2 regions of the Janthinobacterium sp. EB271-G4-3-2 genome follow, and region 2 is predicted to be linked to the other one. Evidence: riboswitches for the same ligand, from Rfam matches in the RefSeq annotation. Region 2 holds a riboswitch; the other holds the start of a gene.

Region 1 (14,335 bases), on a different contig from region 2:
GTTCATGACGCTGGTGCCAAAGGCAACGCCGGTGACGAGGCCGCCGTTGGCGACGGTGGCCGAGGCTGGCGTGGCGGAAACGAAGCCGCTGCCGGACGTGACGTCAACGCTGCTGCCATCCGAATACGTGGCAAGGACGGCCAGCTGGCGCGTCGCGGCGACGGGCACGATGGGATTTTGCGGCGTGACGGCGATAGCCAGCAAGGTCGCTGGCGTGACGGTCAGCACGGTGCTGGCCGTGAGCGCGCCCGTGGTGGCCGTGATCTGCGTCGTGCCGGCAACCTTGCCCAGCGCCAAGCCACCAGCGGCGATGCTGGCCGTGGTAGGGCTGGCCGAAGCAAAGGCCGATACGGCCGTGACGTCGCGCGTGGTGCCGTCGCTGAAGCTGCCTGTCACCGTGAATTGCTGCGTTGCGCCGATGGCGATCGATGGCGTGAGCGGCGTGATGGCGATCGCATTCAAGGTGGCGGGCGAGACGGTCAACTGTGCCGCTGCGCTCTTGCCGCCAAACGCGGCGCTGATGCTGCTGCTGCCGGCAGCGATGCCGGTGCTCAAGCCTGTGGCGGCATTGACTGTCGCGCTGGCCGGTGTGGCCGACGTCCAGGCCGACTTGGCGCTGACGTCTTGCGAGGAGCCATCGCTATACGTGGCGATGGCCGTGAATTGCTGGCCCGCACCGATGGCGACCGTGGCCGTGGCTGGCGTGACCGCCAGGCTGGACAAGGTGGCGGCAGGCAAGCCGAGGATGGGATCGCGTCCCTGGTCGCCGCCGCCGCAGCCAGCCAAGGCGGCCATGGCCAGTAGACCTGCCGAGACGATCAGCGGGTTCAGATATCGCTTGAAGAGATTCATATAATTCCTTTGTGCATGGCAGTCATTGCCGGTCATCCGCGGATGAGGTCATCCGGCAGAGCCATGCCGCCTTTCGCTACAGGGCGATGGCGTCACAGGCATGCACTATTTCATTTAGGAAACTTCAAGTATGTTCGGTGGCGCGCATAGGCCCCTGGCGTTCGGAGACAGGGTCAAAAAAAACGCAATTCGGCCTGGAAAACAACGGCCGTGTGCGGAAAATAGACGCAAAAAAAGCCGGCGCCAAGGCCGGCTTCATCAGGGCAGGGGGACTTTACTCTTCACGCACCCACGTCTGCGAGCGGCCAAACATCGGCACGCCGACATAGCCGCGCACTTGCAGCTTGGTGCCGCCTTCAATCAGTTCGGCCTTGCTCTTGTAGGTCTTGCCATTGGCCGGGTCCATGATTTCGCCGCCCGTCCATTCCTTGCCGTCATATTTCAGGCCGGACAGGATCACCAGGCCGACGATGGGCTGGTCCTTGTTGGCGCCCGTGCACTTGTCGCACTTGGGATTTTGATCTTCATTCGGGGCACGGAACAGTTTTTCGATCTTGCCTTGCAAGACGCCATTGTTTTCCGTGATGACGACGAGGGATTTCGGCTTGCCGCTGGCGTCGTCGATGGTTTTCCATGTGCCGACGGGGGTAAAGTTGCCGTCGCGCGCCGTGGCGCTGCCGGCGATGGCCAGGGCGGCCACCAGTACGCTTGCTTGAATGCTTGCTGTGAATACTTTATGCATCGCTAGTCTCCATTGGTTTTTTGATCGTGTCACGAACAGTTATATACCAAGGCAAGACCAGCAGTGCTGCGCGGCGTCACGGATGACGCCGCGCAATCCTTCCAAACTTGCCTTATGCGCTGGCTAGTTTAGCAAACTGTTCGCGCAGTTTTTCAATTGTCGCCGAAAAACTGAGCAAGCGCTCGTTTTCTTGTGCAACGATGGCGGCCGGGGCACGCGCGACGAAGCTTTCATTGCCCAATTTGCTGTTGACTTTGGCGATTTCCGCTTCGATGCGGGCGATTTCCTTGCCCAGGCGCTCGCGTTCGGCAGCCACGTCGATTTCCACTTTCAGCATCAGCTTGGTGGTGCCGACGATGGCGACGGCCGCAGGCGAGTCCGGCAGCGCATCGACGATCTGCACGTCGGCCAGCTTGCCCAGCGACTGGATGTATGGCGCATACGATGCCAGCGCTTCTTTCTCGCTGGCATTGCCCGCTTCGACGATCAGCGGCACGCGCACGGAAGGCGAGATCTGCATTTCGCCGCGCAGGTTGCGCGTCGCATCCGTCAAGGCTTTCAGCTGCTGCATCCACGCTTCGGCCGATTCGTCGATCTTGTCGGTGTTAGCGATCGGATACGGCTGCATCATGATGGAATCACCTTCAGCTTTGAGCGTTTTGCCAGCCAAAGGCGCCACCGTCTGCCACAGCGCTTCCGTGACGAACGGAATGATCGGATGGGCCAGACGCAGCACCACTTCCAGCACGCGCAGCAGGGTGTGGCGGGTGGCGCGCTGCTGGCCTTCCGTGCCCTGTTGCACTTGGACTTTCGCGACTTCCAGGTACCAGTCGCAATACTCATCCCAAACGAATTTGTAGATGGTGGCGGCGATATTGTCGAAACGGAAGTCTTCAAAGCCCTTGGCCACGTCCAGTTCCGCCTTTTGCAGCAGCGAGATGATCCACTTGTCCGCTTGCGACAGGTCGGCGTCGTTAGGCGTGCAGTCCTTGCCTTCCGTATTCATCATGACGAAACGGGTGGCGTTCCACATCTTGTTGCAGAAGTTGCGGTAGCCTTCGCAGCGGCCCAGGTCGAAGTTGATGTTGCGGCCCAGCGAGGCATAGCTGGCCATGGTAAAGCGCACGGCGTCCGTGCCGTAGGCCGAAATGCCTTCCGGGAATTCCTTGCGCGTGGCCTTGGTGATCTTTTCCGCGTCGCGCGGGTTCATCAGGCCCGTCGTGCGCTTGACGATCAAGCCTTCCAGGTCGATGCCGTCGATCAGGTCGATCGGGTCCAGCGTGTTGCCTTTCGACTTGGACATTTTCTGCCCCGTCGAATCGCGCACGAGGCCATGCACGTAGACGGTTTCAAACGGCACCTTGCCCGTGAAGTGCGCCGTCATCATGACCATGCGCGCGACCCAGAAGAAGATGATGTCGAAACCGGTCACCAGCACGGACGATGGCAGGAAGGCCTTCATGTCCGGCGTTTCTTCCGGCCAACCCATGGTCGAGAACGGCACCAGGGCGGACGAGAACCACGTGTCGAGCACATCGTCATCGCGCTTCAAAGGGCCCGTGCTGCCGGCCGCCTGCGCCTTGGCTTGTGCCTCCGCTTCCGTCTTGGCAACGAAGATATTGCCCTTGTCGTCGTACCATGCCGGGATTTGATGGCCCCACCACAGCTGGCGCGAGATGCACCAGTCCTGGATGTTGTTGAGCCACTGGTTGTAGGTGGTGCTCCAGTTTTCCGGCACGAACTTGATTTCGCCATTGGCGACCTTGTCCAGCGCCGTCTCGGCGATCGATTTGCCCGGGAAGAAGGTGCCTTCCGGGGCCGGCTTGCTCATGGCGACAAACCACTGGTCCGTCAGCATCGGTTCGATGACGACGCCCGTGCGGTCGCCGCGCGGCACCATCAGTTTGTGCGGCTTGACTTGCTCGAGCAAGCCTTGCGCGTCGAGGTCGGCGACGATCTGCTTGCGCGCGGCAAAGCGGTCCATGCCGCGGTAGGCTTCCGGCGCGTCGTCCGTGATCTTCGCGTCCAGGGTCAAAATGACGATCTGCGCCAGTTTGTGGCGCTGGCCCACGGCGTAATCGTTCATGTCGTGCGCAGGGGTGATCTTGACGCAGCCCGTGCCGAATTCCTTGTCGACGTATTCGTCGGCGATGACGGGGATCTCGCGCTCGGTCAATGGCAGTTTGAGCATCTTGCCTACCAGCGGCAGGTAGCGCTCGTCCGTCGGATCGACGGCCACGGCCACGTCGCCCAGCATGGTTTCAGGACGGGTGGTGGCCACCGTCAGGAAGCCGCTGCCATCGGCCAGCGGGTACTTGATGTACCACATGGAGCCATCTTCTTCCTCGGACACCACTTCCAGGTCGGACACCGCCGTGCCCAGCACGGGGTCCCAGTTGACGAGGCGCTTGCCGCGGTAGATCAGGCCTTGCTCGAACAGGCGCACGAAGACGTCGGTGACGACTTTCGAGCGCGGTTCGTCCATCGTGAAGTATTCGCGCTGCCAGTCGGCCGAGGCGCCCAGGCGGCGCATCTGGCCGGTGATGATGGAACCCGATTTTTCTTTCCATTCCCACACTTTTTCCACGAATTTCTCGCGGCCCAGGTCATGGCGCGAAATCTTTTGCGCGTCCAGCTGGCGCTGCACGACGATTTGCGTGGCGATGCCCGCGTGGTCGGTGCCGGGAATCCAGGCCGTGTTGTGGCCCAGCATGCGGTGGTAGCGGGTCAGGCCATCCATGATGGTCTGGTTGAACGCATGGCCCATGTGCAGGGTGCCGGTGACGTTCGGCGGCGGCAACTGGATGCTGAAGGAAGGTTTTCCGGCATCGAGGGTGGCGGTAAAGTAACCGCGCTGTTCCCACTCGGTGCGCCAGAATTGTTCAATGTCGGCGGGCTCGAAAGACTTGGCTAATTCCATGATTTGGCGTGTGATTGGCAAAAGGAACCATTATAGATGACACGGCATCGCCTGCAGCGTGGCAACCCGCCTTTTTCAGTGTTTTGGCGGCTTTGCGGGCCGTTTTCCCGCAACAGAACGGGGATGAAAGGGCTGCCGATGTTATAATGCCGGCCTCGGCGCCTCCTGCCCTATCTTTGCGGACGGCGCCAGCAGACGCAGTTTTATCCAACTCTCGTCCGCGTCACACGGCCAGCGCATCTGCGATGCCAGCCACTTTCAGAGCGTCCCCTGCGGGCTGGGCGCCTGAGCCACGCGCACCGCCAGCGGTGCACCATTCACGGCGGAATACCGCGCGCCACCGTTTGCCGGCCGCGCCGCCACAGTTTAGCCAGGAATGTTGTTATCTGGCCCGTCGTCTTTCGATACGGCACTCCCGCAGCGCGCCTTTGCGCCTGTGGCCGCGCCATGGCCGCGCGCTTTCCCGGTTTTGCTTTTACAAGGAAACCAGCATGAAAAAAATCTCGATCACGATGGCACTCGCCACCCTGGGCGCCTTGCCTGCCGCCCACGCCCAGTCGTCAGTTGATCCGTCTTCAGTCACCATGTATGGCTTGATGGACGCCGGCCTGGTGCAGGAAGGCGGCGTCAGCAAGCTCACCAGCGGCATATCGGCCGGCTCGCGCCTGGGTTTGCGCGGCACGGAATCGCTGGGCAATGGCTGGCAAGCCGTGTTCACCCTGGAAGCGGGCGTGCAGAGCGATACGGGGCGCTCCGACCAGGCGGGGCAATTGTTCGGCCGCCAGGCTTTTGTCGGCATCGACAGCCCGCTGGGCATGCTGACCGTGGGGCGCCAGTACAACCTGCAAAGCCAGGCGCTGACGGATGTTGCCGACCCGTTCGAAGGCGGCTTTGCCGGCGCGGCGACCAACCTGGCCGGCTATTCGGCCACGCGCATCGACAATACCGTGCGCTACACCTCGCCTGAAATGCGCGGCGTCACGGCCACCGTCATGTACGGCTTTGGCGAACATACGGGTGTGGCGGCCGACCAGCGCTCGCTGGGCCTGGCCCTCGGCTATGTCAACGGCCCCTTGACCCTGCGCCTGGCGCGCCAGAGCCGTGCCGGCGAACCGGGCAAGGCCGATGTGAACAACACGATTTTGGCCGGCAACTACAATTTCGGCGTGGCCACGGCGTTTGCCGGCTATGGCCGCAACACGGGCGACGGCAGCACCATGTTCTTTGCGGAAAACCCGTATGGCGCGGCGCAGGCGCCGGCCCAGTCCACGGACAGCCGCGACGCCATCGTCGGCGTCTCCGTGCCGCTGGGTGCGACGACCTTGCTGGCCTCGTACGTCCACAAGGATGACCGCGATAGCGCCAACCGCGATGCGCGGCAACTGGCCATCGGCGCCACGTATGCCTTGTCCAAGCGCAGCAAGGTGTATCTTGCCTACGCGCATATCCGCAACCGCAACGACGCCGCCTACATGGTGGGCAATGCCACGGAAGTGGGCACGGGCAACCGCGCCTTCAACGTCGGCCTGCGCCACGCGTTTTAACGCCTGCTCAAACCATCGCCAGGGCAGGCAGCATGCTGCCTTGGCGTAATAATTCTTCAAAGGCGGGTGCGGCCAGCGGACGGCTGAACAGATAGCCCTGCATCTGGTTGCAGCCGTGCTGGCGTAGAAAGGCCAGCTGCTGGACCGTTTCCACGCCTTCGGCGATGACGTCCAGGCGCAGGCTGTGCGCCAGCGCGATGATGGCTTGCACGATGGCCGCGTCGTCGTCGCTGTGTGTAAGGTCGCTGACGAAGGACTTGTCGATCTTCAGTACGTCGATGGGGAAGCGGCGCAGGTGCGCCAGGCTGGAATAGCCGGTGCCGAAGTCGTCGATCGACAGCTGCAAACCCAGCGCCTTGAGCTTGCCCATGGTGGCGATCGCCTGTTCCACATCCTGCATCATCATGCTTTCCGTCAATTCCAGCTCGAGGAAACGCGCTTCCAGGCCCGTCACGGCCAATATTTCCCGCACCGATTGCAGCAAGCCGCTTTGCCGGAATTGCCGTGCAGATAAATTGACGGCCAGGCGCAAACCGCCCAGTCCCTCGCGTTGCCAGGCCTTCGCTTGCGCGCACGCCGTGTGCAGCACCCAGGCGCCGATGGGTACGATCAAGCCCATTTCCTCGGCCAGGTGGATGAATTCGGCGGGCGCGACGGCGCCCAGGGTGGGGTGGCGCCAGCGCAGCAGCGCTTCCATGCCCACCACCTTGCCGCTGTCGAGCTCCACCTGCGGCTGGTACACGAGGTGGAACTGGCCACGCTCGAGCGCATGGCGCAACTCGCTTTCCAGATTCAGCCGGGCCAGCATGCTGGCATTCATGGCCGGCGCATAGCTTTGCCAGTGGTTGCGGCCCTGCTCCTTGGCGCGGTACATGGCGATGTCGGCATGCTTGATCAGGGTTTCCGCGCTGTCGCCATCTTCGGGATACGTGGCCACGCCCATGCTGCATGTGAGGAAGAATTCATGGCCGCCCACCAGCAGCGGCTGGGCCACGGCGTCCAGCACGCGCTGCAGGATGAGCTGGCCCGGGTCGCTGTTGGTGTGTTGCGGCAGCAGCAGGACGAATTCGTCGCCGCCCAGGCGCGCCACGGTATCGACTTCGCGCGTGGCGGCGCGCAGGCGGTCGGCGATCAGTTTCAGCAGCGTATCGCCCGCATCGTGGCCCAGGGTGTCGTTGACGAACTTGAAGCGGTCGAGGTCGATGAAGACCACCCACAGGGGCAAGGTGCTGCGGCGCGCTGCGGCCATCGCCTGTTCCAGCCGTTCGCGCAGCAATAAACGGTTGGCCAGGCCCGTGAGGATATCGTGGCGCGACTGGAATTCCAGTTCCTGCTCGAAGCGCATGACGGTGCTGATGTCGTATTGCGCCACGACAAAGTGGCTGACGGGACCATCGCCATCGTCGCGCACGGGGGCGACGAACAGCTCGCTCCAGTAGCTGCTGCCGTCCTTGCGGAAATTGCGCACGATGGCCTTGCCTTCGCGCTGTTCGCTCAAGGCCGCGCTGATGGCATGCATGTCCTGGCGCGCATGCTCGGGCCCCTGCAAGTCTTCCAGGCGCTGGCCGATGACTTCGCCGGCCGCATAGCCGGTGATGCGCTCGAAGGCGGGGTTGACGTATTCGATCAGGTAGCCGGGCGCGTCGGCGCTGCACAGGATGATGGCATTGGCCGACACTTCGATGATGCGTTCGCGCAAGCGCAGCGACTTTTCATTGCGCATGCGCGCCGCGATGTCCTCGGACAGGCGCAAATTGGCAAACTGCAGCGCCGCCGTGCGTTCGCCCGTGATGCGGGCAATCACGGAATTGCGCGACACCAGCTGGTATACATACGCCGTTGCCAGCAGGCTCGACAGCAGTCCGCCCAGCAGCACATACAGCGAACCGCGATGGCTGGCGTCCAGGCCCATGCCTTTGGCCGGCAGCATGGCCGCGCCCAAGGTGTGGCCGCTGGCGTGGTACTGCAGCAGCAGCCGAGCGCTTTCCGCTTCGATCTGACGCGCCGAGGCGTAGCACAGGGCGGTCAGGCACAGCCCGACCGCCAGGGTGATCAGGGCCGAGGTGGAAACGGAAATGGAAATGCGCTTGAAGAATGATTGCATGATGGCGTCCGGTAGCAGCGCCGGCGCCGATCCATGATCCGGCAGCCCTGGCAGTGACTGACTGTAGGGCGGCAAGCGCTGCGGGGTCCGTTCGCTACCGAACGGACAAGCATGCCTGTAAGAAATATACTCGGGTCACTGTGCAGGCGCTGTGTTACGCTGCTGCATATGGCGCCCCTCGTTCGGACGTCTTTCACCTATCTCCCTAGCTGACGACTGGAAACCAGGAAAACTGCCCATGTCGAGTCCGCATGCCCAGCTGCACAACCCGAATCAAAACCATCTGCTCTCCGCCATGCTCGACGCCGATTTCGCGCGCCTGGCTCCCCATCTGGAGCAAGTCTCCATGCTGCTGGGCGACGTGATCTACGACTCGGGTGACAAGCTGCAGCATGTGTATTTCCCCACCACGGCCATCGTTTCCATCCATTACCTGCTGGAAAACGGCGGCTCGTCCGAGATCGCCGGCGTCGGCAACGAGGGCATCGTGGGCGTGTCGCTGTTCATGGGCGGCAACTCGACACCGAGCCGCGCCGTCGTGCAGACAGGCGGCGTCGGCTACCGGCTCAAGGCCCACCTGCTGATGGAGGAGTTCGACCGCGCCGGCCCCGTCATGCGTTTGCTGCTGCGCTATACGCAAGCGCTGATCACGCAGATGTCGCAAACGGCCGTGTGCAACCGCCACCATACTGTGGAACAGCAGCTGTGCCGCTGGCTGCTGCTGACCATGGACCGCCTGCCGAACCGCGAGCTGACCATGACACAGGAGTTGATTGCCAACATGCTGGGCGTGCGCCGCGAAGGCGTGACGGAAGCGGCCGGGCGTTTGCAGACGCGGGGCTTCATCAGCTACCGGCGCGGCCATATCTCCGTGCTCGACCGCGCCGGCCTCGAAGGCCATGTGTGCGAATGCTATGGCGTGGTGAAGAAGGAATTCACGCGCCTGCTGTCGGACGTGCGCCAGCGCCAGGCGCTTTGAACACCGCATCCTCTCTCTTATCGTTGTCACAGCCCGGGCTACCCCATGCAATCTGTTGAAAACACTCCCCCGCGCGCACCGTCGCGCTGGCCCATGGCGCTGGCGTTTTCGTTCAGCGCCATCGTGCTGCTGGCCATCGGCCTGCTGGCCTGGCGCGCGCCGTTCGAGACGGCCTGCGTCATCGACGCGCTGGTCTTCTTGCTGCTGATGCTGCTCGTGGCGCTGTACCGGCGCACCCTGGCGGCCAGCCTGCCGCGCCAGCTGCTCAAGGCGGGCGCCTTGCAGGATGCGATCTTCAACAGTGCCAATTTCTCGTGCATCGCCACCGATGCGCAGGGCGTGATCCAGATTTTCAACGTGGGCGCCGAACGCATGCTCGGTTATGCGGCGAGCGACGTGGTCGACAAACTGACGCCGGCCGGTATTTCCGACGCGCAAGAAATCGTCGCGCGCGCCGCCGCCCTCAGTGCCGAACTCGATACCGTCATCACGCCCGGCGTGGAAGCGCTCGTGTTCAAGGCCACGCGCGGCATCGAAGACATCTATGAACTGACCTACATCCGCAAGGATGGCAGCCGCTTCCCCGCCATCGTCTCCGTGACGGCCTTGCGCGATGCGCAAAGCAAGGTCATCGGCTACCTGCTGATCGGCACGGACAACACGGCGCGCAAGCAGGTCGAAGCGGAACAGGCCTTGCTGGACCAGCGCCTGCAGGAGCAGCAGGCGTATACGCGCTCGCTGGTCGAGACCAACAATGCGGAGTTGAAAAAGGCGCGCCAGGTGGCGGAAAAGGCCAACCGCGCCAAGTCCGAATTCCTGTCGAGCATGAGCCACGAATTGCGCACGCCGCTGAATGCCGTGCTGGGCTTTGCGCAGCTGATGGCCTCCGACGTGCCGCCGCCGAGCCCGCCGCAGCAGCGCTCGATCGAGCAAATTCTCAAGGGTGGCTGGTATCTGCTGCGCCTGATCAATGAAATCCTCGACCTGGCCATGATCGAATCGGGCAAGGTCACCTTGTCGCAGGAAGCCATGTCGCTGCTTGACGTGTTGCAGGATTGCCAGGCGATGATCGCGCCGCAGGCGGAAAAGCGCGGCATCCGCATGCATTTCCCCCGCTGCGGCCAGGCATTCTATGTGCATGCGGACCGCACGCGCGTGAAACAGGTGATGGTCAACCTGCTGTCGAACGCCATCAAGTACAACCAGGGCGGCGGCGCCGTCAGCGTCGAATGCAGCCGGCATGGCGAACGTGTGCGCGTGAGCGTGCGCGACAGCGGCGCCGGACTCGATGCGGGCCAGGTAGCCCAGCTGTTCCAGCCATTTAATCGCCTGGGACAGGAAAACAGCACGGAAGAGGGCACGGGTATCGGCCTCGTCGTCACCAAGCAATTGGTCGAATTGATGGGCGGCACCATCGGCGTCGACAGCACGGTCGGCGTGGGCACCACGTTCTGGTTTGAGCTGGCCGCCAGCAGCGCGCCGGCACTGGTGCTGGGCGACGGCGACGCGCTGCCGCAGGTGCAGGAGCCGCAGGAAAGCCAGCGCACCTTGCTGTACGTGGAAGACAATCCCGCCAACCTGGCGCTGGTCGAGCAATTGATCGCCCGCCGCAGCGATTTGAAATTGCTCACGGCCATCGATGCGCACCTGGGCATCGACCTGGCGCGCACGTATCAGCCGGACGTGATCTTGATGGACATCAACCTGCCCGGCATCAGCGGCTTTGGCGCCCTGCACATCCTGCATGACGACCCGCTCACGAAACATATTCCCGTGATGGCCCTGTCGGCCAACGCCGTGCCGCGCGACATCGAGAAGGGCCTGGAAGCGGGCTTCTTCCGCTACCTGACCAAGCCGATCAAGGTCGTCGAATTCATGGATGCGCTCGATGTGGCCCTGCACCATGCGGCCGCGCACGGCCTGGCCGACGACATTCACGCAGTACGCTAATTCAGCATTTATTTTTAGGAATACCGCCATGCTTCAAGCCACCGAGATTCTGAACGCCAGCATCCTCATCGTCGATGACCAGGAGGCGAACGTCATGCTGCTGGAACAGGTGCTGCGCAATGCCGGCTATACGCGCATCACGTCCACCATGGACCCGCAAGCCGTGCGTGCGCTGCACCAGCAGCACCGCTACGACCTGATCCTGCTCGACTTGCAGATGCCGGAAATGGATGGATTCGAAGTCATGGAAGGCTTGCGCGACATCGAGGCGGGCAGCTATCTGCCCGTGCTGGTGATCACGGCCCAGCCCGGCCACAAGCTGCGCGCGCTGCAGGCGGGCGCCAAGGATTTTGTCAGCAAACCGTTCGACCTGGTGGAAGTCAAGACGCGCATCCACAACATGCTGGAAGTGCGCCTGCTGTACCAGAAGCTGGCCGAATACAACAAGTCGCTGGAACAGATGGTGGAAGACCGCACGGCGGAATTGCGCGAAAGCGAAGCGCGCTTCCAGCGTTTCACGGAACTGTCGTCCGACTGGTACTGGGAACAGGATGCGCAGGGCAACCTGACGCGCTTTTCCGGCCCCGTGGCCGAGATGCTGGGCATCGGCAGCGAGCAAGAGCCGCAGCGCTGGAACGCCGCCGAGCGCGCCTTGCTCGACGCAAAAATTGCCGCGCGCGAACCGTTTCTCGATTTCATCTACAGCCGCGCCAACCTCGACGGCAGCACGCAGTACCTGCAGGTCAGCGGCGAACCGATGTTCGACAATGGCAGCCGCTTCATCGGCTACCGGGGCATCGGCCTCGATGTCACGGAGCGCTTGCGGGGAGCGTGATTTATACTTGCTGCCATCCACATCGACAAGGAAAGCATCATGGCTGACAAATCTCCCTCCTACTGGTTCCCCGCCAAGACCTATGGCTGGGGCTGGGGCTTGCCCATCACGTGGCAGGGCTGGCTGGTGTTCCTGGCCGCGCTGGCGCTGTTCGCCTGCGGCGCCTTCCTGTTCCCGCCGCAAACCATGCTCGTCGGCTACATCGTCTATGAAGTGGCCATCGTTGCCGTGCTCATTTTCATCTGCCAGCTGAAGGGCGAACCGACCAGCTGGCGCTGGGGCAAGAAGAAGTAGAGCGATGTACAAAGACGACACCTGCAAGAAATCATCTGGCCGCGCGGCGTGAACCGCGTATAATTGGCTCGCTGCCGCAAGGCGGCAAACGCTAGGGGTCCTGCCTTTCGCTGTGGAAACACAGTGCAAGCGCGGGTGAGAAATACCCTCCGAACCTGATCTGGATAATGCCAGCGAAGGGAAGCTTTAGGATGAACGCACCCCGCCTTTCCGCGTGCGCGCAGCCGAACCTCCTTAGCTGGCTCCAGGCTTAAAAATAGTCTAGCCAAGGAGCCAAAATGAACGCCAACCCGAAATTCCTCTCCGCCACCGCCACGGTCGACGAAGCCGCCATCGCGCCGCTGCCCAATTCGCGCAAGATCTATGTTGAAGGCAGCCGCCCCGACATCCGCGTGCCCATGCGCGAAATCAGCCAGTCCGACACGGAAGCGTCGTTCGGCGGCGAAAAGAATCCGCCGATCTACGTCTATGACACCTCCGGCCCGTACACGGACCCGGACGTGCAGATCGACATCCGCTCGGGCCTCGACACGCCGCGCCTGCCGTGGATCATGGAACGTGCCGACACGGAAGAATTGCCCGGCCCCACCTCCGACTACGGCATCGCCCGCCTGGCGGACCCGAAGCTGGCCGAGCTGCGTTTCAATCTGCACCGCAAGCCGCGCCGCGCCATCGCCGGCAAGAACGTTACGCAAATGCACTATGCGCGCCAGGGCATCATCACGCCGGAAATGGAATTCGTCGCCATCCGCGAAAACATGCGCCGCCAGGAATATCTGCGTGAACTGAAAGCTTCCGGCCCCATGGGCGAACGCCTGGCCGACCTGATGGGCCGCCAGCACCCGGGCCAGTCCTTCGGCGCCAGCATTCCCGCCGAAATTACGCCGGAATTCGTGCGCGAGGAAATCGCCCGCGGCCGCGCCATCATTCCCGCCAACATCAACCACCCGGAAGTCGAACCGATGATCATCGGCCGCAATTTCCTCGTGAAAATCAACGCGAATATCGGCAATTCGGCCGTCACTTCGTCGATCGGCGAGGAAGTGGAAAAGATGACCTGGGCCATCCGCTGGGGCGGCGACAACGTGATGGACTTATCCACCGGCAAGCATATCCACGAGACACGCGAATGGATCGTGCGCAACAGCCCCGTGCCGATCGGCACCGTGCCCATCTACCAGGCGCTGGAAAAGGTCAACGGCAAGGCCGAGGATCTGACGTGGGAGATCTTCCGCGACACCCTCATTGAACAGGCGGAGCAGGGCGTCGACTACTTCACCATCCACGCGGGCGTGCTGCTGCGCTATGTGCCGATGACGGCCAAGCGCTTGACGGGCATCGTCTCGCGCGGCGGCTCCATCATGGCGAAATGGTGCCTGGCGCACCACCAGGAATCGTTCCTGTACACGCATTTCGAAGAGATTTGCGAAATCATGAAGGCGTACGACGTGTCGTTCTCGCTGGGCGACGGCTTGCGCCCGGGCTCCATCTACGACGCCAACGACGAGGCGCAGCTGGGCGAACTGAAAACCCTGGGCGAGCTGACGCAAGTCGCGTGGAAGCACGACGTGCAAGTGATGATCGAAGGCCCGGGCCACGTGCCGATGCAGCTGATCAAGGAAAACATGGACTTGCAGCTGGAGCAGTGCGGCGAAGCGCCGTTCTATACGCTGGGGCCGCTGACGACGGACATCGCGCCAGGCTACGACCACATCACGTCCGGCATCGGCGCGGCCATGATCGGCTGGTATGGCACGGCCATGCTGTGCTACGTGACACCGAAGGAACATCTGGGCCTGCCCAACAAGGCGGACGTCAAGGATGGCATTATTACCTACAAGATTGCGGCGCACGCGGCCGACCTGGCCAAGGGCCATCCGGGCGCGCAGATCCGCGACAACGCGCTGTCGAAAGCCCGCTTCGAATTCCGCTGGGACGACCAGTTCAACATTGGCCTGGACCCGGACAAGGCGCGCGAATTCCACGATGAAACCTTGCCCAAGGATTCGGCCAAGGTGGCGCATTTCTGCTCCATGTGCGGCCCGCATTTCTGTTCGATGAAGATCACGCAGGAAGTGCGCGAATACGCGGCCGGCATGGGCATCGCGGAAGACA
Region 2 (14,335 bases):
AGCAGCGCAAGCGCGCCCACCTGGAATCGTTCGTGAACCGCTTCAAGGCGCAAGCTTCGAAAGCGCGCCAGGCGCAAAGCCGCATGAAGGCGCTGGCCAAGATGGAAGAGCTGGCGCCACTGCGCGCCGCCGCCGAATTCTCGTTCGAATTCCGCGAGCCATTGAGCGCGCCGAACCCGCTGCTGGTGATGGAAGATGTCGATGCGGGCTACAAGATCGAGAACGAAGCGACGGGCGAAATCACGCATAAAACCATCGTCAACGGCATCAAGTTTTCGCTGCAGATCGGCCAGCGTATCGGCTTGCTGGGCCAGAACGGCGCCGGCAAATCGACGCTGATCAAGACCATCGCCGGCGAACTGATGCCGTTGACGGGCGACGCCACCATGGGCAAGGGCTTGAACATCGGCTATTTCGCCCAGCATCAGGTGGAAATGCTGCGCCACGACGAATCGCCGCTGTGGCATCTGGCGAAGATCGCCCCGACCGTCCGCGAGCAGGAACTGCGCAACTTCCTGGGCGGCTTCAACTTCCCCGGCAACATGGTGACCGCGTCGATCGCGCCGTTCTCGGGCGGCGAAAAAGCCCGTCTGGCGCTGGCCCTGATCGTCTGGCAGCGTCCGAACCTGCTGCTGCTCGATGAACCGACCAACCACTTGGATCTGGAAACGCGCGAAGCGCTGACGGAAGCGCTGGCCCAGTTCGAAGGCACCCTGGTCGTCGTGTCCCATGATCGCCACTTGCTGCGCGCCACCACGGACGAATTCATCATCGTTGCCGACGGCAAGCTGCAACCGTTCGACGGCGACCTGGACGACTACAAGGATTGGCTGTTCAAGACCAAGCTGGGTAAAGGTACCGATGTGCTGCCGGCCGCCGGCAAGGCCAACAAGACCGATTTCCCCGTGGTCTCGCCCGTCGTTGCCGCAGCAGCCCCTGCCGCGCCCGTGCGCGACAAGCGCAAGGAAGCGGAAGAGCGCCAGAAAGCCGCCGCTTTGCGCAAGCCGATCGAAAACAAGATCAAGCGCCAGGAAGAGCAGATCGCCAAGCGCAATGCGCAAAAGGCGGAAACCGACGCAAAGCTGGGCGAGCCGACCATCTATGACGCCGCCAACAAGGCGAAATTGAAGCAACTGCTGGCCGACCAGACCTTCTTCACCAAGGATCTGGCGCAGCTGGAAGCGGAATGGCTGGACTTGCAGGATCAGTTAGAGAAACTCGGCTAACGCCAAACACAAAGACGACCCTCGGGTCGTCTTTTTTTTATGCCGCCTGCATGGGGCCGGGGCTGCGGATCGCCATCAGGCGGTCGATGTCGACGAGGATCAAGCGGCGCCCGGCCAGCGTGCCCAGGCCCAGCAGGTAATCGGCTTCCGCCTCGCCCAGGCCAGGCACGACAGCGATGTCACCGGGCGCCAAGCTGACGATATCGGTGACGCCATCGACCACCATGCCCATCACGCCATTGCTCAGCTGCAGGATGATCACGTCGGTGGCCGGGTCGGGCGCGCCGTGGGCGCTGCCGAACGCCGCGCGCATGTCGACGATGGGGATGATCACGCCGCGCGAGACGGCCACGCTGTGCAGTACTTCCCCTTCCGAGGAAAAACGGTCGAGTTCATTGAGCGGGCGCAATTCCCGCACGCAGCGGTAGTCGAGGCCATACTCCAGGCCGCCCAGCCGGAAGCTCAAGTACTGCGTCAGGTGTTGCGCGGTTGCGGCGCCAGGCGTGGTCGTGGGCTGCATGGTGTTCCTTTCATCCGGTAAGCGCTGCCAGGATGCGCAGTGGCGCAACGTTGGCCCCATGCTAACCAGCATCACCACGGGCGGCGTTGAGCAACATCAACTTTCCCGGAAGACATCATCGGCTGGCGGCCCCGCCCTTGCGCCGGCGCAGCCATCTTCCCTTACAATACCCACATCATTCCCCCACAGGCAGGCCATGCAACACCTCGTCAACCCCGCTGAAGTTGAATTTTCCGCCATCCGCGCCCAAGGCCCGGGCGGGCAGAACGTCAACAAGGTGTCCAGCGCCATCCATTTGCGCTTCCCCATCGCCGCTTCGTCGCTGCCGGAAGCGTACAAGGAACGGCTGCTGGCCCTGCGCGACAGCCGCATCAGCAAGGATGGCGTGCTAGTGCTCAAGGCGCAGCAGTCGCGCAGCCAGGAGCAGAACAAGGAAGAAGCGTTGCGGCGCTTGCAGGAAATCATCGACAGCGTGACCTTCCTGCCGGCCGTGCGCCGCGCCACCAAGCCCACGCGCAGCTCGCAGCGGCGCCGCCTCGACAGCAAGAGCACGCACAGCGTGCTCAAGCAATCACGCGGCAAGGTCACGGACTGATTACGGCGGCGGCTGATAGGTCCAGTCCAGGCTGCCCGTGCTGTCCGCAAACACGGGCTGCGTGGCCGGCGTGGCGCTGCGCAGCAAGGCCTTGATTTCCTTCGGCGGCCGGTCGTAGGCCTTGGCCGGCCCGGGCGGCACGACCAGCGCGCGCACCGTCGTCTCGCCATCGATCAGGCCCAGGGTGCAGCGCGACTGGCCCGCCGTCGCCTGCCGCTCCTGGCGCACTTGCTCCACCAGCGCCAGCATCTGCGCGTGCAGGATTTCCGACTGTTTTACCTCCACGCGCAAGCGCGCCACCTCTTTCAGGACGGGAGCGATGCGCGCGGCCAGCTTGTCGAACTGCAGCTGTTGCGCCGGCTGCAGCTGCAATTCGCCGCGCCGCAGCTGGCCCGCCAGGGTCAGGTAATTGCGCACCTCGGGCAATTGCGCGATGGCATCGATTTCCTGCTGGCGCTTGTGCTGCACCTGCAGGTAGTGCGCCGCCTTCGTCAGGCTCTCGGCGATCTTTTGCTCCAGCGCGCTCAAATCGGGCACGAGGGGAAACAGCAGCATCTCCACCTGCTTGCGGGGACCGGCGCTGCCGATGCGGATGGTGCGCGCCGCCACGGCGCAGCCTTCGGCCAGCTCGATGACGACCTCGTCGGCGATGATCTCGCAATTACTGGCGCTGTCGATCACCACGCGCGTGCCGGCGATGACGCAGCTTTCCGCGCGCTTCACGTGTACTTCGCCGCTCAGCGCCTGCAGCACGGAACCGGAAGCGACGCCCTCGACGCGCACGTCGCCATGCGCATTGAACGCCGTGCCGCCCACCAGGTTGCGGTGCAGTAAGATCAAGCCGCCATGCGAGTGCAGATGGCCATACACGTCGCCATGGATGGTGATGTCGCTGCCGTCGAGCTGGCGCTGTTCCTGCACTTCGCCGTACTCCTCGTAGGCGGCGCGCAGCTTCAGATTGCCCGTGGTGCGGCTGCTGACGCCTTCGCGGCTGACGATCTTGTTTTCGATCGCCATCTTGCCGTGCTCATCGACATTCACATAGCCATCCTGGGTGGCGACGAGGAAATTGCCGTCGCTGAAATGCTCGACCGCCGTGCCTGGCCCCGCCACCGTGGCCAGGTCCAGTTCCTGCGGCGCGGGCGGCGGCAGCACCTTGCCGGCCAGGTCGTAGCCGGGCAGGCCGGGCGTACCCGGCAGCAGACGCAGCAGGCGCGCGTGTTTTTTCACTTGCGGAAAGCGGTTCTTGAAACTGAGCAAATCGAGGCGGCCATCGGAGCGTTCGCGCGGCGCATCGTCGCGGTGGATGCCTTGCGACACTTCAACGAGCTGGGCGTCCCGGCCCGGCTGCGGCGGCAGCACCCGCGCCACCGTGATGCGCTCGGCCTTGCCGCTGGCGAGCATGGCGCGCACGGCCACGCTATCGATACCGTAGTGCACGCCCTTGCACCACAGGTCCGCCACCAGCTCGTCAAACTCGCGGCGCGCCGCCATCTGGCCATCCGCATCCGCAGGCAAGGCTTCAAAGTAAAACTCGGCGCTGTCGCCACGGATCTTGATCTGTTGGTACAGCGCGCGGCGCGGGGGCGGGAATGGCGCCACGCGCACGGCGATGCGCAGCAAGGCGTCGCCCTTGGGCGCGGCACGGGGGACAGGAGCGTGAAACAGGGTCAGCAGGAACAAACCGTAATCGAGGCCGGCCAGCAGCTGGCCCGACTGGAACAGCTGGTCGACGGCGGCGCGCAGCTGCGCCGGCGCCAGCGACAGGTCCAGGAACACGCCCTCGTCGCGCTGGAGCAGGCCGAGCGGCAAGCCGCCTGCGGGGGTTGCATCCGGAACCGGTGTGTCGTCGTCGCTCACCACTTGCCTCCCCCAGCAACACATTCTGAGAATTTCCTCAATGCACTAGAACAATATCACGGGGCGTGGCGGTGTGCCGGATTAGCATAATCCTGACGCAATAAACATGGGAATGGAAAAATGGAGATGGATGTTTCAGCTAAAGTCACGACATCTGGCGAGACCGTAGCGAGCGGAAGTGAATTGTGGCCGAGAAGCGGAACTGTACTTTAGTACAGTGAGCATCGCAGGCCACAAGTCGCGACGCGCAGTAGGTATTGCCGGATGTCATCAACGGCGCGGCGGATTCGAGTAAATATCCTGGCCCACTTCGTTGATCTGGCGGCGCAGGTCGCGGCGTTCGTCGGGCGTCATGCGGCCCGTGCGGCGCGAAGCGTCGGCGCCTTCGTTGGCGCGGCGCTGCTCTTCGGCGCGCGTGTCGAAACTGCGTGCGTCACGCTGTTCGCGCAGTCGCGTATCATTGCTATTGCTGCGCTGTACCTGTTCATACCGCTGGGCCTGCATTTGCTGCTGGTCGTCACGGCGTGGCGGCGGCTGGTTTTGCGCCGACGCCAGGCTGGCGGCAAACACGGAACACACGGCAAATGCGGACAGTACAACTGTACGTGCGGCAATAGCTGCGCTGGGAGCGGCGTGAATTTTTTTAGTAAAGATATTCATTGAGTTCCTCTTCCGCGATGCCGTATAAACTAAAGCTGATTTCCACTGTGGCCCCAGTGTATGATGCTTTACACGGTGCAGTAAGAGTAATTGGGTAAAGTTTGTAACACTTTGTAATGGGTCGCCACAGCCCCTTGCCGACGCCGCGCGAGGCGTTACTATAGCAACTAATATAAGATAACACGACACCTTAAATGACCACAACCTCCACTACCGGCAGCAATACAACAACGCAATCGATCCATGGCCACCAGGCAAAAATCATGGTGGTCGATGACGATGTGCGCCTGCGCGACCTGCTGCGGCGCTACCTGACCGAACAGGGCTTCAATGTCTTCACGGCAGAGAGCGCGACGGCCATGAACAAGCTGTGGCTGCGCGAACGCTACGACCTGCTGGTGCTCGACCTGATGCTGCCCGGTGAAGACGGCCTGTCGATCTGCCGCCGCCTGCGCGGCGCGGGCGACCAGACGCCGATCATCATGCTGACGGCCAAGGGCGAGGACGTGGACCGCATCGTGGGCCTGGAAATGGGTGCCGACGATTACCTGCCAAAACCGTTCAATCCGCGCGAGCTGGTGGCCCGCATCGGCGCCGTGCTGCGCCGCAAGGGCCCCGATGAAATCCCGGGTGCGCCGTCGGAAACACCGCAAACCTTCGAGTTCGGCGACTTCGTGCTGGACTTGGGCACGCGTACCCTGAAAAAGAATGGCGAGACCGTGCCGCTGACCACGGGCGAGTTTTCTGTGCTGAAAGTGTTTGCCCGCCATGCGCGCCAGCCGCTGTCGCGCGAGAAACTGATGGAACTGGCGCGCGGACGCGAATACGAAGTGTTCGACCGCAGCCTGGACGTGCAGATTTCGCGCCTGCGCAAACTGATCGAACCCGATCCGTCGAGCCCGCTGTTCATCCAGACCGTGTGGGGTCTCGGCTACGTCTTCATCCCGGACGGACAGCCGCGCTGATCGCAGGCGAGGCATGATGAAGCTTGTTCCCGATATCAGCCTGGCGCGGCTGAAAAGCGGCCTGTTCTGGCGCACCTTTTTGCTGCTCGGTACTTTGACCACCGTCAGCATGATCACCTGGATCGGCATGATTTCCGTCATCCAGCGCGAGCCGCAGGCGCAGCAGATTTCCGCCCAGATCATTTCCGTCGTCACCATCACGCATGCGGCACTGACGCACTCGGCTCCCGAACTGCGCCGCGAGCTGCTGTTCGACCTCGTCAGCAATGAAGGCATCCGCATCTTCTCGCTGGAAGAGGACGACCGCATCGAGCCGCCGCCCGACAATTATCTGATGCCCGAGATCGAGGCGCTGGTGAAGGCCAAGCTGGGCAAGGACACGCGCTTTTCCGCGCGCGTCAACGGCGTGGCCGGCTTCTGGGTCAGCTTCAAGATCGACGACGACGAGTACTGGCTGATGCTGGACCGCGAGCGCCTGCGCGGCCTGACGGGCTTCCAGTGGCTGGGTTGGGCCAGCCTGGTGTCCCTGCTGTCCCTGCTGGGTGCGGCCATCATTTCCAGCCTGATCAATCTGCCGCTGTCGCGTCTGACGGCGGCCGCGCGCGACATCGCCAAGGGCAAGCAGCCGGCGCCGCTGCCGGAAAAAGGCCCGATCGAAATCATCGAGGCGAACCGCAGCTTCAACCAGATGGTCGATGATTTAAAGCAGGTGGAATCGGACCGCGCCGTGATTCTGGCCGGCATCTCGCACGACTTGCGCACGCCGCTGGCGCGCATGCAGCTGGAAGTGGAAATGGCCAACCTGTCGGACGAGGCGCGCGAAGGCATCCAGTCCGATATCGGGCAGATGGACGCCATCATCGGCCAGTTCCTCGACTATGCCAAGCCGACGGAAACGTCGAGCTTTACCGATGTCGACCTCAGCGGTTTGCTCCACGACATGACGCGCGAAGCGATGCGCCTGCCGGACATGAAGCTCAACGCCACCATCGCCGACGGCGCGCATGCGATGGGCAACCCCACCGACTTGCGCCGCGTGCTGAACAACCTGATCGAGAATGCGCGCCGCTATGGCAAGACGCCGGGCAGCGACATGACGGAAATCGACATCGCCTGCCAGGTGCGCACCAGCCACGGCGCGAAAAAGGTCATCATCGAGGTGCAGGACCACGGCACGGGCGTGCCGGCGGAAAAGATCGAGCAGCTGATGAAGCCGTTCACCCGCCTCGACACGGCGCGCGGACAAGCCAACGGCGCCGGCCTGGGCCTGGCCATCGTCGACCGCGTGCTGCTGCGCCACGGCGCCGAACTGCAGGTGCGCAACCGCGAAGGCGGCGGCCTGGCGTTTCAGATCAGTTTACCGGCCGTATAAGCGGCGTAGGTCGGCTTAGCGCAAAGCGCGTAAGCCGACACCACCTGCGGCCTTGGCCAACAATGTTGTCGGATTACGCGAGGCAAGGCCTCGCTAATCCGACCTACGCCGTCCGATGCAGGCTCCGGCACCAATGCCGCCCGACAGCCATCAAGCCGACGCCTGCTCCTGCGCCAGCAATTTACTCATCAACAATTCCGTCGCCCCGTAGCCGTACAGGGAATCACTTTCCATGCCCGGCGTGTCGAAGGGGATCGATTCCTCGCGATTCAGCTTGGCAGGATCGGCGTCCGCATAGCTGGCGCGCCAGGCGCGCTGCAAGGATTCGTTGCGGCGGATAAAGGCCGGCATGGGCCAGTCGTCACGGTTCCAGTGGGGACTGTCGCCCAGCAGGGGCCAGCGCTCGTTGAGCAGCGCCATGTCGCCCGTGCGCAGGCGGCGCACGGCCTGTTCCGGCCGCAAGCCTTCCAGCTCGTCCAGCGTGGGCAAGCGGTCGCGTTTCGGCCCGAACATATACGCCAGCATGATGCGCCCGGCAGGCGCCCTGCGCGCCACCACGCCGACGGCATAACCGCCGCCCGGCAGGGGCACGGCAAACCAGCTGCCTTCTCGGTATGGTAATGATTTCATTTCTAAAAGCCCCCTGGAATACACCGGACAGCCGCTGCTATCCGGCGTTAAATTTAACTAGGGGCACAGTCTACGCGAAGCGATGCGAAAGTGGCGCATGGTACGCCACAACAACAAACCAATAGTTACAATATTTTCTCGTCATAGTGATACTGGGCAACAATCGGCCCCGCCTTGAACAGCGCTTCCTTCATGGCCGTGTCCAGGCGCGCATCGCGGCGGCGCATCCATTCGAGCAGCATGGCCGCTTCCTTGCGGCTCGTGTCGCCCGCATGCGCGAGCACGCGGCGCAGTTCCGGGTCCGTGCACGCTTCAAAACGCTGGCTGTTCAAGTCCAGCGCTTGCAGCGCGGCGATGGTGGCGCCGATGGCGCGGTGCATGTCGAGCGCGGTGGCCGGCAGGCCGGATTCTTCCAGTGGGACGGTGGTCATGCGCATTCCTTTTCGCGTGGTGGTGACATCGGCTGCATTCTCCACCGCGCGGGCGAAAAGCTCAAGCGTCCACGACACGTTTCTACCCGTTCGGCCATAATCATGGCTCAGCAACAGCCTAAACCTCGGCAGCGGGAGCCCCATGTTCAATTTCGACTTTTACAATCCGACGCAAATCCTCTTCGGCCAGGGCCAGATCGCCGCGATCACGGCGCTGATCCCGCCCCAGGCCAGAGTGCTCATGACGTATGGCGGCGGCAGCATCAAGCAGAACGGCGTCTACGATGAAGTCAGGGCGGCGCTGGCCGGCCACACGGTGCTGGAATTTGCCGGCATCGAACCCAATCCCAGCTATGAAACCCTGATGCAGGCCGTGGCCCTCGTGAAAAGCGAGCGCATCGATTTCCTGCTGGCCGTCGGCGGCGGCTCCGTAGTCGACGGCACCAAGTTCATCGCCGCCGCCGCCCTGCACGAGGGCGAGGCGTGGGACATCCTGGCGAAAGGCGGCAAGATCGTCGAGGCCGCCCTGCCCTTCGGCACCGTATTGACTTTGCCGGCCACCGGGTCCGAAATGAACGGCTCGGCCGTGATCACGCGCAAGGCCACGCAGGAAAAGCGCTCGTTCATGAGCCGCAAGGTGTATCCGAAATTCTCCGTGCTGGACCCGTCGAAGACGTTCACCTTGCCGCTGCGCCAGGTGGGCAATGGCGTCGTCGATGCGTTCGCGCATGTGATGGAGCAGTACCTGACCTACCCAGTCAATGCCTCCGTGCAGGACCGCTTCGCCGAAGGCATCCTGCTGACCCTGATCGAAGAAGGCCCGAAAGCCCTGTCGCACCCGGACGACTACGACGTGCGCGCCAACGTGATGTGGAGCGCCACCCTGGCCTTGAACGGTTTGATCGGCGTGGGCGTGCCGCAGGACTGGTCCACGCACGCCATCGGCCACGAATTGACGGCTCTGTACGAGCTCGACCATGCGCAGACCCTGGCCATCATCCTGCCCAGCATGCTGCGCGTGCGCAAGCAGGCCAAGCGCGCCAAGCTGCTGCAATACGCGGCCCGCGTATGGGGTCTGGACGGCGGCGACGAGGACGGCCGCATCGAGGCGGCCATCGCGCGCACGGAATTCTTCTTCCGCCACATGGGCGTCAAGACGCGCCTGGCCGACTACGGCCTGAACCACGCCAGCGTGGACGCCGTCGTGTCCGCCCTGGAAGCCCACGGCATGACGGCCCTGGGCGAGCAGCGCGAAGTGACGCCTGCCGTCAGCCGCAAGGTGCTGGAACTGAGTTTGTAGATTCGCGCCACAGTGTTGTAAAACGGTCAGCCGGTGGGACAGCTGGCCGTGCTTCATGCTAAGCTGTCATTTCGCTAGGGGTCCTGGAGCAGTCATCCGGGTGAGAGATACCCTTCGTACCTGATCTGGATAATGCCAGCGAAGGAAAGCGCAAAGTACCTCCCTCCTTTGATAGCTCCTGCGTTGGCGCCAGCCGAACAAGCAGCCTGCCGTGCTCTTTCCCGAGACGGCTTGAACCACGAGCTATCTATGTCCACACCGAATTTATCCGTTTCTGTTTTGACCCTGGCCATCCTGCACGCGTTTGCCGCGCCTGCCCTGGCCGCAAATGACGCCGTCGAAGCCGCCGATCCGCAGGCCCAAAGCATGGCCGAAGTCGTCGTTACGGCCAGCAAGGCGCCGGCCGCCAAACGCGCCTCCGTGGGCGGCTTTAGCGATGCGCCGCTGCTGCAGACGCCCGCGTCCGTCACCGTCATTTCGCAAAAGGACATGCAGGACTTACAGATCCGCAATCTCAGCGATGCCGTCAAGCTCGACGCCAGCATCAATGACGCCTACAACGCCGTCGGCTATGCGGAACAGTTTTCCATCCGCGGCTTCAAGCTCGACAACAATTCCAGCTACCGCAAGGATGGCGTGGCCATTCCTGGCGACACGCAAATTCCGCTGGAAAACAAGGAACGCATCGAAGTGCTGAAGGGCCTGGCCGGCTTGCAGGCGGGCGTGGCCGCGCCGGGCGGCGTGATCGACTTCATCGTCAAGCGCCCCACCGCCGCGCCGCTGCGCAGCGTCACCGTGGAAGCGCGCGAACGGGGCACCCTGTACGGCGCCATCGACCTGGGCGGCCGCCTGGAAGACACGCGCTTCGGCTACCGCGTCAACGTGGCGGCCGAGCGTCTGCGCTCCTACATCAAGGGCGCGGACGGCAACCGCAAGTTCATTTCCGGCGCCTTCGACTGGCAGATCTCGCCGCAAGCGCTGCTGCAGTTCGACGCCGATTACCAGGACAAGGCGCAGGCGACGGCGCCCGGCTTCCAGTTGCTGAACAATAAAACCTTGCCAACCGGCATCAGCGCCGACGCCATGCTCAACCTGCAGCCGTGGACGCGCCCCGTGGAAACCGTCACCAGCAATCTCGGCCTGCGCTTCCAGTACGCGTTCAATGACGACTGGCGCGCCACCCTGTCGGCCAACCAGCACTCGTTCAAGCGCGACGACTACACGGCCTTCCCGTACGGCTGCAGCGGACAGGACCTGTACCCCGGCTTCTGCGGCAATGGCGACTACGACGTGTACGACTACCGCAGCCTGGGCGAGACGAAAAAGCCGCTGAGCGCGCAAGCCATGATCCAGGGCAAGTTCGCCACCGGCTCGCTGCGCCATGACTTCACGGCCGGCGTCTCGACCTTCCGCCGCAAGGACCGCGCTGGACTGTACGTGTACGACTGGGCCGGCGTGAGCAATATCTACCGCCCGCAGATCGTCGGCATGTCGACCGGTGTGCAAGGCCCCGTGCGCCTGGTGCGCAAGGACACGGAAAACTCCGTCTTCGTGCAGGATATCGTCAGCCTGGCGCCGAACTGGAAGCTGCATGGCGGCTTGCGCCATATCGACGTCGACGGCTACCAGTATGTGCTGAAGGCCGACAAGGAAATCCGCGCCAAGCACGACTTCCTGCTGCCCAACGTGTCGCTCGTCTACACTCCGCTCGACAATGTCTCCGTGTATGCCGCTTATTCGCAGGGCATGGAACATGGCGGCACGGCCGACCGCAAGGCGATGAATGCCAACGAAGAGCTGTCGCCGAGCCGCTCGAAGCAGATCGAATTCGGCGCGAAGATGGATGTGACGCCGGACTTCATGGTGGCGGCCAGCCTGTTCCAGATCCGCAAGGGCCTGGAATTCCAGAACACGGCCGGCTACTTCGTGCGCGAAGGCCAGGCACAGCACCGCGGCCTGGAATTGTCGGCCCAGGGCAAGGCAAGCGCCAACCTGAGCCTGGGCGCGTCCGTGACGGCCCTGAACAGCCAGCAGTCAGGCACGGGCAATGCCGACCTCGACGGCAAGCGCGTGCCGAACGTGCCCGCCTTCAAGGCGGCCGTGCATGCGGACTATGCCGTGCAACAGGTGGCGGGCTTGAGCGTGAACGGCAGCTGGGAATATGCGGGCAAGAAAGCGTTCGAGTACAACAACACGACTTTCGTGCCGTCGTACCACGTGTTCAACCTGGGCGCCGCCTGGGCCACGCGCATCGCCGGCACGCGCGCCGTGCTGCGCGCCAGCGTCAACAACGTGGCCGACAAGTTCTACTGGCGCGACGTGACGCCGGAGTCCGATGGCTATCTGTATCCGGGCGCCAGCCGCACGTTCAAGGTGTCGGCACAGTTTGATTTTTAATTGAGGGAAATGGCAGGCGCTGCAGCTAGCGCCTGCTGCAGCAAGGGAGCCGCCTGTTCCAGGCGCGCCTCCAGGCTGTCGTGCAGCACGTGGTACACAATGCCGCGCGCGTCGAGCTCGTCGAGCAGGTAGCGGTAGATCAGCTGGCGCACGGCTTCGGACTCGCGCTGCAAGCCGTCGGCCACCCACGGGCTGTCGGGCGCCGTCACCAACGTCAGATCGTACTGCGTGGCATCGGCCAGCGCCGCCAGCTGTGCATCGGCGCCATCGAAATAATGGCGGCTGTAGACGACTGTCATCAACGGCGTCGTGTCGCAAAACAGGAAGTTGCGCGCTTGCGCGGCGGCCGCCGCCTCGCGTTCGACTTGTGTGCGCGCAATGCCATACTGGTCGGCCGAGACGGGCACCCTGCCCTGCGCTTCGACAAATTCACGTAAATACTCGGGCACCCAGACGGTGCCGTAGCGTTCGGCCAGGGCGGCCGCCAGGGTCGACTTGCCCGACGATTCCGCGCCCAGGATGGCCACGCGCACGCAACGCTCCATCACTTGAGGACCATCGCGCTCGGAGCGGCCGGCGCCGACTTTTTCCACGCCAGCAAACCGATGATGGCCATCACGACGAAGAACGCGTACAGCACGGCCGTCAGGGTCAGGCCCTTGTGCAGGTACAGCCACACGTACAGCACGTCGACGATGATCCAGGCGATCCAGTTTTCCAGCTTCTTGCGCGACAGCAGGAATTGTCCCACCAGGCTGCCTGCCGTGAGGAAACCGTCCGCGTGGGGCACGTCCGTATCCGTCGTCGTCAGCAGCCAGGCGATCAGCAGGAAGCCGACCAGCCAGCCCGCGCCGCAAGCCAGCCAGCCGCGGCCGTCGAGGCGCGTGACGGGCAGGGTCTTGCCGCCGCTGGCCGGATGCAGCCACTGGTACCAGCCCCAGAACGAGACGCTGATAAACAGCAGTTGCAAGGCCATGTCGCCATACAGGCGCGACTCGAAAAACACGAAACCGTAGGCGGCCGAGGAAATGATGGCGAACAGCCACGCCCAGTGATTCTGGCGGATGTTCAGCGCAACGGTTGTCAGTGCCAGGACAAAGGAAATCAGTTCAAGCGGCGTGGTGGCAAAACCCAGCAGGAGAAGCGTATCGTTCATGGGAATCGTGATGAGGCTGGTGGTGCAGTATGCAATACCGGCCATGAATAAGCAAGATTGCCCGCAGCGTCAGCCCCGCCCCTCCCTTGTTCAACCGGCTCAGGCAAAGCCTCCCTTGACGGCGCGTGCCAGCGTACGCCGCACGACCAGCTTGTGAAATGGCCGGATCAGCAGGATGTAGCTGCGCCCTATCCAGTTATGGCAATGCACGACGGTGGAAAAGGTGACGCTGCCATGCAGCCCCGCGTCCCGGTTGCGCAGCACGGACAAACGGAAGTCCAGGTGGCTGTCGTCCTCGCCCACGATGATTTCATCATCGCTGACAGCGTAGATGCGAAAGATACCGATGCGTCCATCAGGCTTGGCCGCCAGCTGTTTCGCCGTCTTGATACCGAAGGGCGTGACAATAATATCGCGCACCGCCAGCAGCCACTGCGCCCAGCGCGGCTGGCTGCACAGCACCACGCGCGCCAGGGCCTGCATATCCATCTGCCGCACGCCAGCGCTGGGCAGGCCGACGGCATACGCGTCGGCCAGGTTGCTGCCCTGGTACAAGGGGGCGATGCTGGCGCCGGGCGGCATGGCCACGGCGCGTACCACGTTGCTCATCTCTTGCATGTGCTCTCCATGTGTTCAGTGATAACATGACCATCATACACGACAATGTGAACAGCGATAACATAGAATGAACACAAGCAGTAATTATCACCATGGCAACCTGCGCGACACCCTGGTCGCCGCCGCCATCGCGCAACTGGCGCAGCAGCACGACGCCACCCTTTCACTGCGCGAACTGGCGCGCACGGTGGGCGTATCGATCGCCGCCGTGTACCGCCACTTCCCCAGCAAGGAAGCCTTGCTGGCCGAGGTGGCGGCGGCCGGTTTTGCCAGCCTGATGGCCAAATGGGAGGCGGAACTGCCGCCGCAGGGCAGCCTGCCCTCCGAACAGCGTTTTCAGCTGCTGGGCCAGCAATACATCGAATTCGCCCTGGCTTCGCCGGCGCACTACCGGCTGATGTTCGAACACCAGGACGTGCGCCAGTTCCCCGCCCTGCTGGAAGCGGCGCAAGCGTGCTTCCAGTACGTGCTGCAGACAGCCGGCGCGGCAGTGCGCGAAGCGGGCCTCGACCCGCGCTGGGACAAGGCCGCCGCCAGCGCCGGCTGGTCGCTGGGCCACGGCTACGTGATGCTGCTGCTCAGTGGCCGGCTGGCCATGGCGGACG

What was found. Region 2 has a riboswitch for thiamine pyrophosphate ahead of IGS55_RS15945 (TonB-dependent siderophore receptor). Riboswitches for the same ligand answer to the same signal wherever they lie in the genome.
Region 1: another riboswitch for thiamine pyrophosphate. It lies ahead of thiC (phosphomethylpyrimidine synthase ThiC); the one in region 2 lies ahead of IGS55_RS15945 (TonB-dependent siderophore receptor).

The regions. Positions count from the first base shown of each region.
Region 1 is NZ_JACYMG010000015.1:101,406-115,740, forward strand. It holds gene IGS55_RS25020 (ice-binding family protein) at 1-852, opposite strand, end outside; gene IGS55_RS25025 (DUF2147 domain-containing protein) at 1,127-1,594, opposite strand; gene IGS55_RS25030 (valine--tRNA ligase) at 1,707-4,514, opposite strand; gene IGS55_RS25035 (porin) at 5,006-6,058, shown strand; gene IGS55_RS25040 (putative bifunctional diguanylate cyclase/phosphodiesterase) at 6,066-8,162, opposite strand; gene IGS55_RS25045 (Crp/Fnr family transcriptional regulator) at 8,401-9,141, shown strand; gene IGS55_RS25050 (PAS domain-containing hybrid sensor histidine kinase/response regulator) at 9,187-11,091, shown strand; gene IGS55_RS25055 (response regulator) at 11,120-11,926, shown strand; gene IGS55_RS25060 (hypothetical protein) at 11,966-12,220, shown strand; TPP riboswitch at 12,304-12,419, shown strand; gene thiC (phosphomethylpyrimidine synthase ThiC) at 12,499-14,335, shown strand, end outside.
Region 2 is NZ_JACYMG010000007.1:32,739-47,073, forward strand. It holds gene IGS55_RS15895 (ATP-binding cassette domain-containing protein) at 1-1,226, shown strand, start outside; gene IGS55_RS15900 (chemotaxis protein CheW) at 1,264-1,746, opposite strand; gene arfB (alternative ribosome rescue aminoacyl-tRNA hydrolase ArfB) at 1,943-2,341, shown strand; gene IGS55_RS15910 (flagellar assembly protein A) at 2,342-4,201, opposite strand; gene IGS55_RS15915 (hypothetical protein) at 4,472-4,861, opposite strand; gene ompR (osmolarity response regulator transcription factor OmpR) at 5,125-5,826, shown strand; gene IGS55_RS15925 (sensor histidine kinase) at 5,840-7,198, shown strand; gene IGS55_RS15930 (Imm26 family immunity protein) at 7,349-7,828, opposite strand; gene IGS55_RS15935 (ferritin family protein) at 7,954-8,259, opposite strand; gene IGS55_RS15940 (iron-containing alcohol dehydrogenase) at 8,402-9,559, shown strand; TPP riboswitch at 9,626-9,723, shown strand; gene IGS55_RS15945 (TonB-dependent siderophore receptor) at 9,809-11,956, shown strand; gene IGS55_RS15950 (AAA family ATPase) at 11,953-12,501, opposite strand; gene pnuC (nicotinamide riboside transporter PnuC) at 12,501-13,112, opposite strand; gene IGS55_RS15960 (DUF2867 domain-containing protein) at 13,212-13,730, opposite strand; gene IGS55_RS15965 (TetR-like C-terminal domain-containing protein) at 13,798-14,335, shown strand, end outside.